2 regions of the Exiguobacterium sp. s89 genome follow, and region 2 is predicted to be linked to the other one. Evidence: a T-box and tRNA genes for the amino acid it is inferred to sense, from the RefSeq annotation. Region 2 holds a T-box; the other holds one or more tRNA genes.
The links. The T-box of region 2 lies ahead of ileS (isoleucine--tRNA ligase). A T-box ahead of a tRNA ligase gene usually reads a tRNA of that ligase, here a tRNA-Ile.
Positions count from the first base shown of each region.

Region 1: it encodes a tRNA-Ile, which carries the amino acid that the T-box ahead of ileS (isoleucine--tRNA ligase) is inferred to sense. The anticodon was not compared.

Region 1 is NZ_JACSKS010000001.1:130,625-139,461, forward strand. It holds gene KNO96_RS00620 (Na/Pi cotransporter family protein) at 1-1,590, shown strand, start outside; tRNA gene KNO96_RS00625 (tRNA-Met) at 1,698-1,771, shown strand; tRNA gene KNO96_RS00630 (tRNA-Ile) at 1,779-1,852, shown strand; gene KNO96_RS00635 (alpha-amylase) at 1,967-3,439, shown strand; gene KNO96_RS00640 (superoxide dismutase) at 3,524-4,132, shown strand; gene KNO96_RS00645 (peptidoglycan D,D-transpeptidase FtsI family protein) at 4,290-6,353, shown strand; gene KNO96_RS00650 (PstS family phosphate ABC transporter substrate-binding protein) at 6,507-7,442, shown strand; gene pstC (phosphate ABC transporter permease subunit PstC) at 7,527-8,471, shown strand; gene pstA (phosphate ABC transporter permease PstA) at 8,473-8,837, shown strand, end outside.
Region 2 is NZ_JACSKS010000001.1:744,781-753,617, reverse strand. It holds gene ftsA (cell division protein FtsA) at 1-472, shown strand, start outside; gene ftsZ (cell division protein FtsZ) at 520-1,662, shown strand; gene KNO96_RS03855 (purine nucleoside phosphorylase YfiH/LACC1 family protein) at 1,715-2,476, shown strand; gene KNO96_RS03850 (YggS family pyridoxal phosphate-dependent enzyme) at 2,473-3,126, shown strand; gene KNO96_RS03845 (cell division protein SepF) at 3,150-3,620, shown strand; gene KNO96_RS03840 (YggT family protein) at 3,625-3,894, shown strand; gene KNO96_RS03835 (YlmH family RNA-binding protein) at 3,898-4,668, shown strand; gene KNO96_RS03830 (DivIVA domain-containing protein) at 4,688-5,236, shown strand; T-box leader at 5,240-5,460, shown strand; gene ileS (isoleucine--tRNA ligase) at 5,514-8,240, shown strand; gene lspA (signal peptidase II) at 8,298-8,771, shown strand; gene KNO96_RS03815 (RluA family pseudouridine synthase) at 8,771-8,837, shown strand, end outside.

The sequences.
Region 1 (8,837 bases), 610 kb from region 2:
TTCCTCTTCGGGATCAAATCGATGGGAGACGGACTCCAAAAGTCTGCAGGGAATCGCCTGCGAGACATCCTTGATAAGTATACAACGAATCCTTTCCTCGGTGTACTCGCCGGGATTATCGTTACAGTATTGATTCAATCTTCTTCAGGTACTACCGTTATTACGGTCGGGCTGGTCAGTGCTGGCTTCATGACGCTTCGTCAAGCAATTGGAGTCATCATGGGTGCAAACATCGGTACAACGGTCACGGCATTCATTATCGGATTCGATGTCGGTGAATATTCGCTTCCGATGATTGCAATCGGTGCAGTCCTGCTCTTCTTCTTTAAGAAAGAACGTTTTCAACACCTTGGACAAGTCATCTTTGGTCTTGGGGCACTTTTCTACGGTCTTGAGTTGATGGGAGACGGGATGCGTCCACTTCGTTCAAGTGAGTATTTCATCGACTTGACACAATCTATGAGTGACAATCCGTTCCTCGGAGTCATCGTCGGTACAGTATTTACTTTCATTGTACAATCATCTTCCGCAACAATTGGTATCTTACAAGAGCTATATGCTGGAGGGTCAATCGACTTAGACGCTGCACTTCCAGTATTGTTCGGTGATAACATCGGAACAACAATCACAGCGATTCTCGCATCAATCGGTGCGTCAGTTGCCGCACGACGTGCAGCAGCAGCGCACGTCATCTTCAACTTGATTGGTACGACAATCTTCATGATTTTGTTAATTCCTTTTACAAATTATATCTATTGGATTACAGACTTCTTAGCAATTGAAGACAAGATGCAAATTGCATTCGCACACGGTACGTTCAACTTTGCCAATACATTCATTCAGTTCTGGTTCATTGGTTCGATTGCTTGGCTTGTGACGAAAATGGTGCCTGGCGAAGATTCAATCGTTGACACGAAAGCGCAACACTTAGATCCAATCTTCATTCAACAGTCACCATCGATTGCCGTAGAACAAGCAAAATATGAAGTCATCCGCATGGGAGATTTCGCAAAACTTGGTCTTGATGAAGCGCGTAACTATTTGACTACAGGCGACAAAAAACACTCTGAAAAGTCAGCTCATATCGAAGAAGCGTTAAATTCGTTAAATGCCAAAATTACTGATTATCTCGTGAAATTGGCCGCAGTTGATTTGACAGAACAAGAATCACAAGAGCACAAGACACTCATGCATGCAATCAACGACATCGAACGCATTGGTGATCATGTTGAAAACATCATTGAGTTAATCGATTATAAGACAGCTACGAAAGTCACACTGTCGGCTGATGCTCAAAAAGAATTGACTGAAATGTATGACCTTACACGTGAAACGTTAGAGAAATCACTTCAAACGTTGGCGAGCAGTGATATGGTCGAGGCACGTAAAGTCATTGAAATGGAAGCGAAGCTTGATATGCTCGAGCGTCAATTCCGTAAAAACCACGTCGTCCGCTTGAACAAAGGGACTTGTGATGGACAAGCAGGTATGTTCTTCGTTGATATGCTCTCAAACCTTGAGCGAATCGGTGACCATGCGATGAATATCACAGAAATCACACTAGAAGATGCAAACGAAGTAACCGTATAAGAACTGGGCACTCCAAATGAATTTTTGGAGTGCTTTTTTCTGTTCGGTAAGGAATTTCCCTTGACACTCTAAAATATATTCAGTATATTATTACTGTATAACAACATGGCGGTGTAGCTCAGCTGGCTAGAGCGTACGGTTCATACCCGTGAGGTCGTGGGTTCGACTCCCTCCGCCGCTATTTATAAGGACCCTTAGCTCAGCTGGTTAGAGCAGACGGCTCATAACCGTCCGGTCGTAGGTTCAAGTCCTACAGGGTCCATTTTCCGACAACTTTCATTTTGTGAAAGTTGTTTTTTTGTTTTCAATCTAAAAATCGTGGGTAAATACTCGTTAGCATTTTGTTTTTTGAAAAATATGAAATGAGGCGAACAAAATGGAACGAAATCACACCATGATGCAGTTTTTTGAATGGCATGTTGAGGCAGACCAAAAACATTGGAAGCGATTAAAAGAGAGAGCAGAAGACTTAAATAAAGCTGGAATCACGGCCCTTTGGTTACCACCTGTTACGAAGGGACAAAGTGGTGAGGACACTGGTTATGGTGTTTATGACTTATACGATTTAGGAGAATTTAATCAAAAAGGGTCAATCGCCACGAAATATGGAACGAAACAAGAACTACTCGAAGCAACAGCGTATTGTCAACAAGAGTTAGGTATGCAAATTTATATGGATGTGGTCATGAACCATAAAGCAGGCGCGGATGCAACCGAGAACTTTGAAGTATTAGAAGTCGATCCGAACGACCGAACAAAAGTATTGTCAGATGAGCCGTTTGAAATTGAAGGTTGGACGAAGTTTGATTATGAAGCCCGAGACGGGAAATATTCGAATTTCAAATGGGACTACACTCATTTTAACGGAACTGATTATGATGCGGCGACTGACCGTTCTGGTATTTACTTCATCGTTGGAGAGAATAAGCGGTGGAATGATAACGTTGATGACGAATTCGGTGTTTATGATTATCTCATGTTCGCAAATATCGATTATCACCACCCAGATGTGCGTGAGGAAGTGTTGAACTGGGGTAAATGGTTCATCGAGGAAACAAAATGTGACGGATTCCGTTTGGACGCAATTAAGCATATCAACTATGATTTTGTGAAAGAGTTCAGCCAAACGATGCGAGAAGAGAAGGGGGATGAATTCTATTTAGTCGGGGAGTTTTGGAAATCAGACCTCGATGCGTGTCGAGCATTCCTTGATAACATCGATTATCACGTCGACTTGTTCGATGTTCCCCTTCATTACAATTTGCATCGCGCATCGCAAGAAGGGGCTTCATTTGATATGCGAACGATTTTTGATGACACACTCGTTCAGTCACACCCCCTTCATGCGGTGACATTCGTGGATAATCACGATTCCCAGCCTGAGGAGGCGCTTGAATCGTGGGTAGAAGAATGGTTTAAACAAATCGCTTATGGTCTCGTCTTGCTTCGTAAAGATGGATATCCTTGTGTCTTCTATGGAGATTACTACGGTATTGACGGACCACACCCGACTGATGGCATGAAACTTGCTATTAACACGCTCCTATATGCTCGTCGTGAAAAAGCTTACGGCGATCAGGACGATTACTTCGATGAGTCGAATGTCATTGGATGGGTTCGCCATGGGGCAGAAGAGATTGAACGTTCAGGATGCGCCGTTCTCATTTCAAATTCCGATGAGGCTGAAAAGAGAATGTTCGTTGGTGAAGAGCGCTCTGGAGAAACATGGGTCGATTTGACGAATACCTTAGAGGACAAAATTGAGATTGATGATGAAGGATTTGGGGTATTTAAAGTGGCGGCGGGGTCTATTTCTGTCTGGGCGTTACCTGAAGAAGATGTCGAGTGAAGCATTAGAATTGAGTAGACCGTCACATATCTGTTACATTTAAGACGAACGTTGTTCAAAACACTTTTAAGGGGGATTTTAGTAATGGCTAAATTTGAATTACCAAAACTTAATTACGCATATGATGCACTCGAACCACACATTGATGCTCGCACGATGGAAATCCACCACACAAAACATCACAACACTTACGTCACAAACGTAAACAATGCACTCGAAGGGAAAGATGTAGAGTACTCTTCACTCGAAGACTTACTCCAAAAAATCGATTCACTTCCTGCTGACATTCAAACTGCTGTCCGTAACAACGGTGGCGGTCATTGGAACCATTCATTCTTCTGGAAGCTCTTGAAGAAAAATGAGAATGGTACGCCGTCTGGAGACCTGGCTTCTGCAATCGACGAGTCGTTCGGTAGCTTTGACGCATTCAAAGATGAGTTCACAAAAGCTGCAACAACTCGCTTCGGTTCAGGCTGGGCATGGCTCGTCGTGAAAAACGGGAAACTTGAAGTGACGTCTACACCTAACCAAGACTCACCGATCATGGAAGGCGTCTCGCCAATTCTTGGCCTTGACGTTTGGGAACACGCTTACTACTTGAACTATCAAAACCGTCGTCCTGACTACATCAATGCATTCTTCCATGTCATCGACTGGGATTATGTCGCGAAATTGTACGCTGACGCAAAATAAGTTGTTCTTACCTGGGACTCTTACATGAGTCCCGGGTTTTTTTGTGCTTTTCATTATTTTGTAAACAAATTATGATATAGTGAAAATCGGATAAAATGACAGGTTATGCTGTTCTCTATAATATAGAAGGAATCGATTGTGGAAGGAGTTAACGGACTTGGCTAAAAATCGTGTGAAAGTGCTGAAGAAACGGCGAAACCACTTACCGTTACGCTTGAATTTACTATTTTTTATCGTCTTCATTCTATTTGCGACTCTTATTTTTCGGTTAGGGGTCGTTCAAATCGTGAACGGGGAATTGATTGCTCGAGAAGTACAGAAAACGGAGTCGAGTAAAATCAAGTATGAGGTACCGCGAGGAAAGATTTACGACCGTAACGGTCAAGTGCTTGCGGATACGATTTCGAATTACTCGGTCATGTATCGCCGCTCGCAAGTGACGAAAACGGATGAACGGTTAGATGTTGCAAAAAAATTGGCAGAGATTGTCGATATTCCGAAAGAAGATCGTAAAATGACCGAGCGTGACCGCAAAGACTACTGGATTGCAACGAATCCGGAGTTAGCGCAAGAGCGCACTCAATCCTTGTTGGAGGCGTTATCGGAAGAGGAACGGGCGGCATTGTCTAACCAAGACGTGGATCGCCTTTTGCTTGACTCGATCACAGAAGAAGAGATCACGTTTGATGATGCGACAGAAGAAATCATCGCCATCAAGCACAATATGGAAAGCGGCTATGCATTAGACCCACAGGTCATCAAAATCGGAGCAAGTCCGAAAGAGATGGCGGTCATCGAAGAAAACCTAGAACGATTGCCAGGTGTTAGCGTTGAGCCATATTATCAACGTGACTATCCGTTCGATGAGACGTTCAAGAGCTTTTTAGGAAGTTACCGTCAAATACCGGCTGAGCAACGTGCTTCCTACCAAGCAAAAGGTTATGGGTTGAATGATCGGGTCGGAACATCTTATTTGGAACAACAATATGAAGACGTCCTTCGTGGAACGCCAGCATACGATGTGTTCACGACTTACAAAGGGGAACCAGTCGGGGAACCGACACGAGTCAGCGGAAACCCAGGGAAAGATATCGTGTTATCAACGGACATCGAATTCCAAAAAGAAATCGACGAGATTTTGAAGAAGGCTATTCGAGCAGGACGTTCTGGAAGTCCTCACTTTGATCGGGCTTTTGCTGTTGTCATGAATCCTCAAACGGGAGAGCTTCTTGCATTGTCAGGACAGGAACTTGATTTAGAGACGAACGAATTTAAGGACGTTTCGACCGGAACGGTGCTGCGTGCCAGCCAAATTGGGTCAACTATTAAAGGGGCGACGGTCGCCTATGGATTTGAAGAAGGTGTCGTCAAACCAGGTGAATATATTTATGATGCTCCGATTCGAATCGGATCGTCCGTCAAAGCCTCATATCGGAACATGGGGAACATCAACGACTTAGATGCACTCGCAATGTCATCGAACATCTATATGTTCCAAATTGCATTACGTTTGGCTGACTATTACTCGACAGGTCAAATCGTCGGAGAAAATGTCACACAAGCATTTGAAACGATGGAACATTATTATAAACAGTTTGGCCTCGGAGTCGAGACTGGAATTGACTTACCGTTTGAATCTACCGGATTTCGTAGCATCCCGGACCGTGTCACACTTCTTATGGATATGTCGATCGGGCAGTATATTTCCTACACGCCGATTCAATTGGCACAGTATACGTCCGCTCTAGCAAATGGTGGTTATCGTGTACAACCGCACTTGCTTAAAGAAATCATTGAGCCTGGTTCGCTTGATGAAAATAACAAGCAAGTCGTCAGCACGTTCCAACCAAATGCGTTAAATAAAGTCGATATTCAAGATGAGTACATTCAGCGAGTTCGCGAAGGATTTCGTCAAGGTGTTGAATCTTCATCAGGTTCATCTCGTATCTTGCAGCAGACAGGTATGACGGCTGCAGGTAAAACAGGTACAGCCCAGGCCATCGCTGAAGGTGAAGACGGTCAGGCGAAACGAAACGCCAGCGGGGAGCCGATTAAGACGCTGAACTCCAACCATGTTGGTTGGGCACCGTTTGATGACCCAGAAATTGCTTGGGCCATCATCATGCCTGGACTTGAGGCAGAGGGAATCAACACGCGTGTCGCTCATGACATCATGAAAGCTTACTTTGATTTAGAAGATGTGAATGCAATGCTTCAATGAAAGGGGTCACTTCGGTGACTTCTTTTTTTGTCTTTACAATTCTTTTACGTTCCGTTTATTTCTCGTTAATAGAAGTTCATTAGGATATTAATTGTAGGACATAACAACAGATCCACAACAAAAATCAAAGCAAACTCAAGGAGGACGTCACAAATGTCTTGGATGAAAAAATCAGCTGTACTCGCTTCAATCACTTCGGTCGCACTCGTAGGTGCTGCCTGTGGGAATAATGAAGAAGGTGGAGCTGCTGAAGGCGATGCGCTCTCAGGAAAAGTCGTCATGGACGGATCGTCAACTGTATTCCCAATCATGGAAGCAGTCGCAGAAGAATATTCAGCCGAACAACCGGAAGTTGAAGTGACGGTCGGTGTCTCTGGTACAGGTGGGGGCTTCAAACGTTTCGTGACGGGAGAGACAGACTTCTCAAACGCATCACGTGAAATCAAAGATGAAGAAGCAGCTGAAGCTGAGAAAAATGGTGTGGAATTCACACAACTTTCAGTCGCGCTTGATGGTCTATCACTCGTTGTAAACCCGGCAAACGATTGGGCACAAGATATCACGATTGAAGAATTGAAAAAAATGTGGACAGACACAAGCGTGAAAACGTGGAAAGATGTTCGCTCTGACTGGCCAGATGAAGAGATTTCATTCTTCGCACCAGGTAAGGATTCAGGTACGTATGATTTCTTCGACGAAAAAGTTCTTGATGAAGTCGATATTCGCCAAGACGCACAATTGTCGGAAGATGACAACGTACTCGTAACGGGTGTCGCAGGCACGGAAGGTGCAATCGGATTCTTCGGATTCGCTTACTACCTTGAAAACCAAGATACACTCCGTGCATTGAAAGTTGAAGGTGTAGAACCGACACACGATACAATCAACGATTTGTCATACCCGCTCTCACGTGAAATCTTCACGTACGTCAACAACGCATCATTGAAAGATAAAGAGCAAGTGGCTGATTTCGCACGCTTCATGAACGAAAACGCTGCTGATCTATCTGAAGAAGTTGGTTACGTGAAAATGGAGCAAGAACGTTACGATGAGAATATGAAAATGATTGATGAGATTGCTGGTGAATGATATTGACAGATGGCAGAAGGTGAGAGCTACTCTCGCCTTCTCGCCATGCTTTCTAGTATGAAGAGGTAGGGAGCGATACACGAGATGAACGAACAAAACAAAGAGCTCTCGATTCGAGAGATGATACAACAAAATAAACAAAAGAAATTCAGTACGACGAACGTGTTTGATAAAATCATGCCGTTCTTATTATTCTTGAGCGCATTCGTATCAGTCGTCACGACAATCGGTATAGCGTTCACGCTTGGTTTTGAACTGTTCAAGTTCTTTGAACGAGTGCCTGTCGCTGAATTTTTAGGGACGACAGAGTGGTACCCGCTTAGTGCAGATCAGCGCTTCGGGGTATGGGCACTTGTGATGGGGACACTCCAAATTACTGTAATTGCGATGCTTGTTGCGGTCCCGCTCGGATTGGCGTCAGCGATTTATTTAAGTGAGTACGCCTCAGAGCGAGCACGCCGGGTGTTAAAGCCGATTTTAGAAGTGTTGGCCGGTGTACCGACCATCGTCTTCGGCTTCTTCGCCTTATCATTCATCACACCAATTTTGCAATCACTTATTCCAGGACTTCAAATTTACAACGCTCTAAGCCCGGGGATTGTAGTCGGAATCATGATTATTCCGATGATTGCTTCCATCTCTGAAGATGCGATGAGTGCTGTTCCGAAGAAAATTCGAGATGGTGCGCTCGGTTTAGGTGCGACACGTCTTGAAGTGGCGACGAAAGTCGTCATGCCTGCAGCGACGTCAGGAATCATTGCCTCGATCGTTCTTGGAATGAGTCGTGCGATTGGTGAGACGATGATTGTGACCATTGCTGGTGGTTCGCAGCCAAACTTTGAGTTCAATCCGCTCAATGCGATTCAAACGATGACAGCTTACATCGTTCAAATCGCTAAAGGTGATGCAGGGTACGGCACAATTGAATATTACAGTATCTATGCGGTCGGTGCGTTGTTGTTCGTCTTCACTCTCTTGATGAACTTGCTCGCAAACTGGGTGACGCGCCGCTTCAGAGAGGAGTATTAAGATGGCTTTACCGAATAGTGAGTTCAAGAATAAAAAGAACCTGATGAATCGTGAAACGGTGTCTGAGCGAATCAAGCGTCGTTTACAACTGAATGAAATATTTAAGTATATCTTTTTGGCAGGGCTCGTCTTTGCGTTAGTCGTTCTGTCGACTTTGATTTATGACATCGTTTCGAAAGGGGCGGGGTGGGTCGACCTCGACTTCTTACGTAACTTCCCGTCACGTCGTCCCGAACAGGCTGGGCTATACCCCGCATTGATTGGCTCATTATGGTTGATGTTTCTCATCGTACCGATGGTGTTTATCATCGGCGTCGGTGCGGCAATCTACCTCGAAGAGTACGCACCAAAAAATCGTATGACTTC
Region 2 (8,837 bases):
TTTCTCCTACACGAATATCAATGGGGAAGTGGCGTTTGAACCACAATCAGAAATTAGCTATGTTTTAGAAGCGAGAATAGAGGAAATGTTTACCCTTATGTTGAATAAGGTTCAAAAAGTAGGTGTTCCGACGCTGAATGGTGGATATTTACTTTGTGGTGGAGCAGCTGCTCTACCTGGTATTCAAGAATTGGCAACGCGTATTTTGGGCCAAAAGACGAGATTATATCAACCTTCGTCGATTGGGGTGAGACACCCAAAATATGCGACGGCAGTCGGAGTATTGAAATATGTCTTAATGAGTGATCATCACGTTTCAAAATCTCAACTTGAAAAACCGGAAGTTCGCTATGAATCGCTTAATAATAAGCAGGAAGCGACCGATACTCATGTTGGAGAGAACGAATACGAGACCGATCAAGAGTCGAAAAAAGGTTTTAGTCGTTTTATGGAAAAATTATTTGGCGTTTAAGCTGACGTTGTAATACAACTTGGAAAATATGTAGGGGGATACCTGAAATGATGTACTTTGATGAGGCGATTGACGCCGTAGCAAAAATTAAAGTAATTGGAGTCGGTGGTGGCGGGTCGAACGCTGTTAACCGGATGATTGAGCATGGGGTGCAAGGAGTCGAATTCATCGCTGTCAATACGGATGCACAAGCCTTGAACATGTCGAAAGCTGATGTGAAACTTCAACTTGGTGCTAAATTGACACGTGGTCTCGGTGCAGGTGCGAACCCTGACATCGGAAAAAAAGCGGCAGAAGAAAGTCGTGAACAGTTACTCGAAGCGCTTGACGGAGCGGATATGGTCTTCGTCACGGCGGGTATGGGGGGCGGAACCGGAACGGGTGCTGCTCCAGTTATCGCTGAGATTTCGAAAGAAATTGGCGCGCTAACAGTTGGTGTTGTCACAAAGCCGTTCATGTTCGAAGGACGGAAACGGATGCAACACGCCCAGCACGGGATACAGGCATTTAAAGAAAAAGTAGATACACTCATCGTGATTCCAAACGATAAGCTTCTTGAAATCGTTGAACGTAACACGCCGATGATTGAAGCGTTCCGTGAAGCGGATAACGTACTTCGTCAAGGTGTGCAAGGGATTACAGATTTGATTGCGATTCCAGGTCTCATCAACCTCGACTTCGCTGACGTGAAAACGATTATGACGGAAAAAGGATCTGCTCTTATGGGTGTCGGTGTCGCTACAGGTGAAAACCGAGCTATTGAAGCAGCAAAGAAAGCGATTTCGTCTCCACTTCTTGAATCTTCGATTGAAGGGGCAAAAGGTGTCTTGATGAACATTACGGGTGGACTTAGCCTCAGCTTGTATGAAGTGACAGAAGCGGCTCAAATCGTTCAAAGTGCAGCCGATGAAGAAGTGAATTTGATTTTTGGTTCGGTTATCAACGAAAACTTGAACGATGAAATCATCGTCACGGTGATTGCAACTGAATTCGCTGAGGAAGCGCAAGGGACGAATCCGTTCCCTCAGCAACCGAAAAAGCAGCCTGAAGTTGAGAACAAGGAACCTCAACCAAAAGCAAATGAAACGGCTCAACAAGATGAAGGGAACTTCCATCGCCCAGTGTATGGAGGAGACGTCCCAGATGAGACGATTAACATCCCTGCGTTCGTGAGACAACGTCGTAACTAAACAAGATAGGGATGCCGGTTCTCGGCATCCCTTTTTCTAAAAGGAGAGACCGATGCAACTGTTACATACATGGGAAACAAAGACGAATCGCTATCACGCCTATGTGACAACGCGAACGGATGGACACAATGCAGGGAATGTCGGACTTCACGTCGACGATGACATTGACCAGGTCGTTCTAAATCGTCAGTTTTTCTTTCAACAAGCTAACCTTTCTTTAGAAGGCTCGGTATGGACCGATCAAGTACATGAAACGAGCGTTCGATATGTGAATGCCTCGGATCGTGGGAAGGGTGCATTTCGATACGATGAAGCGATTCCGCAAACAGATGGTCTCTTAACTACGGAAGAATCGTTGCCGTTAGCACTTGTCTTTGCAGATTGTGTGCCGCTCTTCTTCTGTGCAAAAGACTATGGAGTCATTGGGATCGCCCATGCCGGGTGGAAGGGAACTGTCGGTAATATCGTCGAGTCTATGATTCGCGCATTCGAAGACAAGGGGATTGATGCTAAAGAAGTGGAAATGCTTGTCGGTCCGTCGATTTCAGGATACGACTATGAGGTCGACCGTCGTGTACTAGATGCGGTTCAATCCGTTTCGCCGATTGCCTATAACCAAGCGGTACGAGATGAGTCAGGCAATCATGCCCATTTATCACTTCAGACTGTTAATGAAGTATTGGCAAAAGAGCATGACACAACCGTCATCCAATCGAATTTAACGACTGGTGCAGACGCCCCGTTTTTCTCGTATCGTGATGGAGAGGTTAAGCGCCGATTTGCAGCAGTCATCGTCAAGGAGCGTAAATTGTGAGTATTTCAGATAATGTAAAACAAGTTCAATCGATTATGTCAGCGCACGTTCAAGGAGTGGAACCAACGTTAATCGCCGTCACGAAGTCGGTTGGCGTGGATGTGACGAATGCCCTCTATGAAGAAGGGATTCGTGATTTTGGAGAAAATCGTCCGGAGTCATTGCTCGAAAAAGTCGAAAACTTGCCGAAAGATGCGAGATTTCATTTTATCGGTACGTTACAGACGCGCAAGGTGAGACAAATCATCGATCACGTCGCAGCCATTCATTCTCTAGATCGGTTGTCACTCGCATCAGAGATTGATAAACGAGCAAACAGAACAATTGATTGTTTCGTTCAAGTGAACACGTCAGGAGAAGATTCAAAACATGGGCTTGAAATAGAGGAAGTCATGCCATTCATCGAGAATTGTAAACAGTATCCTCATATTCGAGTCATTGGGTTGATGACAATGGCGCCGTTCACGGAAGAAGAGACAATCCTTCGTGAGACGTTCCGTCGTTTACGCCATGTACGTGATGAAGTGACGGCAAAAGGATACGATCACGCTCCTTGCACGGAACTGTCGATGGGGATGTCAAACGATTATCCAATCGCAATTGAAGAAGGCGCATCGTTTGTTCGTATTGGTACCGTACTTGTGCAATAATATATCTTAAGGAGGAATCCGTTATGTCAATCAAAAACAAAATGAAAGATTTCTTTGGACTCGAGGAAGATCCGAACAGCACATATGAGGAAGAAGAGTATGCCGTCGCAAATACAGCAACTCCTTCAACGACTGAAACATCGGTCATGAAACAAGAGGATCGTCCAAAATCAGCGAATAACCTCGTCGCGTTAAATACGAAAAAGAAAGAACGTTCAAAAGTCGTATTGGCTGAACCGCGTGTGTTCGCTGAAGCACAGGACATTAGTGATCAACTAAAAGAAAACCGTGCTGTCATCGTCAATCTTCAACGCATGTCAAAAGAACAATCGCGTCAAGTCGTCAACTTCCTTTCAGGTGTTGTCTATGCATTGGAAGGGTCGATGACTTCGATTGGACATAACACGATTCTGTGTACTCCGAACAACGTCGAATTGACTGGCTCAATCTCAAACTTGATCTCGGAGGATGAACTTCACAGTAAAGGGTGGTAACTGAATGGAAAATGTAATTCCTGCCTTAGGCAACACGTTGAGTGATCTACTTGGCATCTATAGTTGGATTCTCATCGGCTATATCTTATTATCATGGTTCCCGAACGCACGTGAATCAAAGTTTGGTCAAATTTTATCGGCTTTGTGTGAACCGTTCTTGGCACCGTTTCGTCGAATCATCCCACCAATTGGTGGCATGCTTGATATCTCTCCAATCGTCGCTTTATTCGTGCTTCGTATGGCACAAGCCGGAATTGCTGCGATTTTCGGGTGATGTATGAGCGTCTATGACCACTACAGACCAAGTGAACGGGCGTTCGTCGAACAAGTGCTCGACTGGGTGCAACAAGTCGAGAGTAGTTATGTGTTGAAATTGACGGACTTTTTGGACCCGCGTGAACAACAAATCGTCAAACAGATTGTCGGTAATCAACTTGTGATGCATAGTGATGGCGGATTCGAAGGCGCAGAAAGGTGTCGACTTATTTTGGCTCCGGATTACTATGAACTGAATCCTCATGATTTTGAAATTGAAATCCGACGTATCGAATACCCAACAAAGTTTGTGGATTTGACGCATCGACAAGTGACGGGAACCTTACTCAATGCAGGGCTGAAACGTCAAAAGTTTGGAGATGTCGTCCTTCAAGATGAGATTGTACAATTTGCGACGACGCGTGAATCAGTCGGATTCATCGAAATGAATTTGGATCGTGTCGGAAAAGCGAAAGTTCGCATTTCCTCCGTTGAGCAAGACGAGATTCTTGTCGTTCCGACAATTGAATGGGTCGAAGGATTTGGTATCGTTTCTTCTTTACGATTTGATACGGTTGTGAGCGAGGTTTTAAACATGTCCCGTCAAAAAGCACAAGCACTCGTCAAACATGGCGACTGCAAAGTAAATCATAAAGTCATTGAAGATGCGAGCTTCATTCTCGAACCAGACGACCTTCTATCCGTTCGTGGACACGGTCGCATCAAATTGATGGAAATTCTAGGTTCGACCAAACGTGAAAAAATTAAAATACAGTATGGCACCATACGTTGAATTTTAGGAGGAAAGTCGAATGGCGTTGACACCGATTGATATTCATAATAAAGAATTCTCTTCCCGTTTTCGTGGGTACGACATCGATGAGGTCAATGAATTTTTAGATCAAATCATTAAAGAGTTTGAACTATTGATTCGTGAGAATCGACGGTATGAAGAACTTGTCAACGATATGCAAGCTCGCATTGACTACTTTTCCTCGATGGAAGATACGTTGAACAAGTCGATTATCGTTGCACAGGAAGCTGCGGAAGAAGTGAAGAACAACGCTCAAAAAGAAGCGAGCCTCATTTTGAAACAAGCAGAGCGTGAGGCGTACGCCCGTGAAGAAGAAGCAGCCCGAAAAGAGAAACTTGCTGAACGAGAAGTCGTTCAAATGCTCAAAAAGGTTGAGTTATACCGTACACGTTTCCGTGTCCTCGTAGATGCCCAAATGGAGCTCCTCAATAGTACGGAGTGGGAAACGATTGTCGGCGAGCCGCCTGTACAGACGGTTCTTGACGATAGAACTGAACTTGCGTATAATGACGACGAAGTCACACAGAATGAAGAACAACATGGATAAATGATCAACACGTTGAGTAGGACGCGTCGATCGAGTCATACCTACGAAGCGACTTAGGGGCGGTGAGAGCCTAAGAGAAAGACTCGAATCGGTATCCCCTATGAGTTGTCACGCTGAACTTGAGTAAGCGTGTCCGCCTGACCTCGTTATCGGTTACCGAGAGCGGTCTCATTTGAGGTGAGACTAGTAGGGTGGTACCGCGAGTCAACCAACTCGTCCCTATCAGGGATGGGTTGGTTTTTTTTGTTTTCTAAAAAATGTTGATGGAGGAGTTTCGATGAACTACAAAGATACGCTATTAATGCCAAACACTGAATTCGCGATGCGTGGGAATTTACCAAAACGCGAACCAGCGATGCAAACGGAATGGGAAGACATGGACCTTTATAACAAGGTGCAAGAAAAAAATGCTGGGAAACCACAATACATCTTGCATGATGGACCTCCATACGCGAATGGCGACATCCACATGGGACACGCGATGAATAAAGTATTAAAAGATATCATCGTTCGTTTCAAAGGGATGAACGGATATCAGTCTCCAATGATTCCAGGTTGGGATACACACGGACTTCCAATCGAGAATGCCCTTCAAAAAGCAGGCGTCAACCGTAAAGAGATGACGGTCGCTGAATTCCGAGAGAAGTGTGCGGAGTATGCAATGGAGCAAGTGAATTCGCAACGTGAACAATTCAAACGTCTCGGTCTTCTCGCAGACTTTGAAAATCCATACATCACCCTCCTTCCTGAGTATGAGGCTGCACAGATTCGCTTGTTCGGAACGATGGCTGAAAAAGGTTATATCTATAAAGGGAAAAAACCTGTCTATTGGTCACCATCTTCTGAATCGGCACTAGCTGAGGCAGAAATTGAATACTATGATAAAAAGTCACCAGCAATCTACGTGGCATTCCGTGTCGTAGATGGGAAAGATACGTTGACGTCAAACGATCACTTTGTCATCTGGACGACGACACCTTGGACAATCCCGGCGAACCTTGGTATCGCGGTGAGTGATGAGTTGACGTATACGCGCATCGAACATGAAGGAAAAGGTTATATTGTCGCTGAGACGCTTGTCGAAGAAGTGACGACAGCGCTCGGATGGTCAGATTACACAGTGAGCGGTTCTTGGAATGGACGTGACTTCGAGTACATGACGGCACAACACCCGTTGTATGAACGCACGTCACTCGTCGTCCTTGGCGATCACGTCACAGCGGATGCGACAGGACTCGTTCACACAGCTCCTGGGCACGGGGAAGACGACTACCGCGTCGGACAAGCGTACGGATTAGATGTCCTTTGTCCGGTAGATGACCGTGGATATATGACGGATGAAGCACCTGGATACGAAGGGCTATTCTACGAGGATGCAAATAAGCAAATCGGGATGAAACTTGAGGAGAATGGATATTTGCTCAATTTAAAGTTCATCAAACACTCGTATCCACATGACTGGCGTACAAAGAAACCGGTCATCTTCCGTGCGACACCGCAATGGTTCGCTTCAATTAAAGATTTCCGAGAGGATATGCTCCGTGAAGTCGAAGAAGTGAACTGGGTCCCGGAATGGGGAATGACTCGTCTTTACAACATGGTTCGTGACCGTGGAGACTGGGTCATCAGCCGTCAGCGTGCGTGGGGTGTTCCGATCCCGATCTTCTATGCGGAAGATGGAACGGAAATCATCACGAACGAGACGATCGATCACATCGCAAACTTGTTCCGTGAACACGGTTCAAACGTTTGGTATGAGCGAGAAGCAAAAGATCTTCTTCCGGAAGGATTCACACATCCGAACAGCCCGAACGGAGAATTCCGTAAAGAACTCGACATCATGGACGTCTGGTTTGATTCAGGGTCATCCCATGCCGGTGTGTTAGAAGAACGTGAAAATCTTCGTCGTCCGGCAGATCTTTACCTTGAAGGATCTGACCAATACCGCGGATGGTTCAACTCATCACTCTCAACAGCTGTTGCGACGACAGGCAAAGCACCGTACCGTAACGTCTTGAGCCATGGTTTCGTTCTTGATGGGGACGGACGCAAAATGTCGAAATCTCTTGGTAACACCATTGCACCGAACGATCTCGTGAAGCAGTACGGTGCTGAAATCGTACGTCTTTGGGTCGCATCTGTCGACTATCAGTCTGATGTACGTGCGTCACATGACAACTTTAAACAAGTATCAGAAGTTTACCGGAAGATGCGTAACACAATCCGTTTCCTTCTTGGAAACTTGAACGGCTTTGAACCATCGATGCGTGTCGCGTTTGAAGATATGCCGGAAGCGGACCGTTTCATGGCAACGAAGCTCAAGCAATTGCAGGCGAAAGTTGTTAAAGCCTACGATGAATTTGACTTCATGGCCGTGTACCATCTCGTTCATAACTTCTGCGTCAACGAGTTGTCATCGTTCTACCTTGACTTCACAAAAGATATTTTGTATATCGAGCGTGAAGACGATCTCCGTCGTCGTGCCGTTCAGACGGTCATGTACGATGCGGTCGTCCTCTTGACAAAACTGTTGGCGCCAATCCTTCCACATACTGCCGACGAGGCGTGGAAAGAGGTTCCTGGGAAGTCAGAAGCAAGCATCTTCTTGACTGATCTTGAAGAAGTCGATGCGTTGACTACTGACGAGAAAACGTTGTTAGAGAAATGGTCGAAATTCCTCGTCTTCCGTGACGATGTCCTCAAAGCGATCGAAATCGCACGTGGCGAGAAGCTGATCGGGAAACCGCTCGAAGCCAAATTGATTCTTGCACCGAAAGCCGAGACTGCCGGCTTGTTGAATACAATCGACAACGTAAGCCAACTGCTTCAAGTATCACAAGTGGAGTGGGCTGAGACGGCAGACGTTGATTATGCGACGACAAAAATCACAGTCATGAAAGCAGATGGTGCCGCTTGTGCACGTTGTTGGACGTACTCGACAGAGGTTGGACAAAACGAAGAGTATCCTGAGCTTTGCCCACGCTGTGCATCAGTAATCGGTTAAGACGAACCGGAGTGGCGTCCCCACTCCGGTTTCTTAACGGCTTGAAAGGAGACGTATATGAAACGATATTATGGATTGGCCTTCATCTTGATTTTGCTCGACCAACTAACGAAATGGGTCGTTGTACAGACGATGACGATTGGTCAATCAATTGAGGTCATCCCGAATTTGTTGTATTGGACTTCTTATCGCAATAAGGGAGCGGCTTGGGGGATGTTAGAAGGACAGATGGTGTTTTTCTTCATCATCACGATTCTCGTCGTCGCCGGTTTGGTATACTTCTTACACAAAGAGGTGAACGGGTATCAACTTCTTGGATATAGCGTCGGATTATTGTTGGCCGGTGCCATCGGTAACTTTATCGATCGCTTGTTTCGTGGCGAAGTCGTCGATTTTGTCGACACGTATCCGTTCGGCTACAACTTCCCGATTTTTAACGTGGCTGATATGGCGCTCACGTTCGGTGTCATTTTGATGGTTATTGGTATTTTATTTGAAGAAAAATTACACAAAGAAAGGGGACAATCGTAATGGAATCCTATACTTTTGTCGCCGATGAAAAGGCAAGGATTGATAAGTGGGTAAGTGACCGTGGAG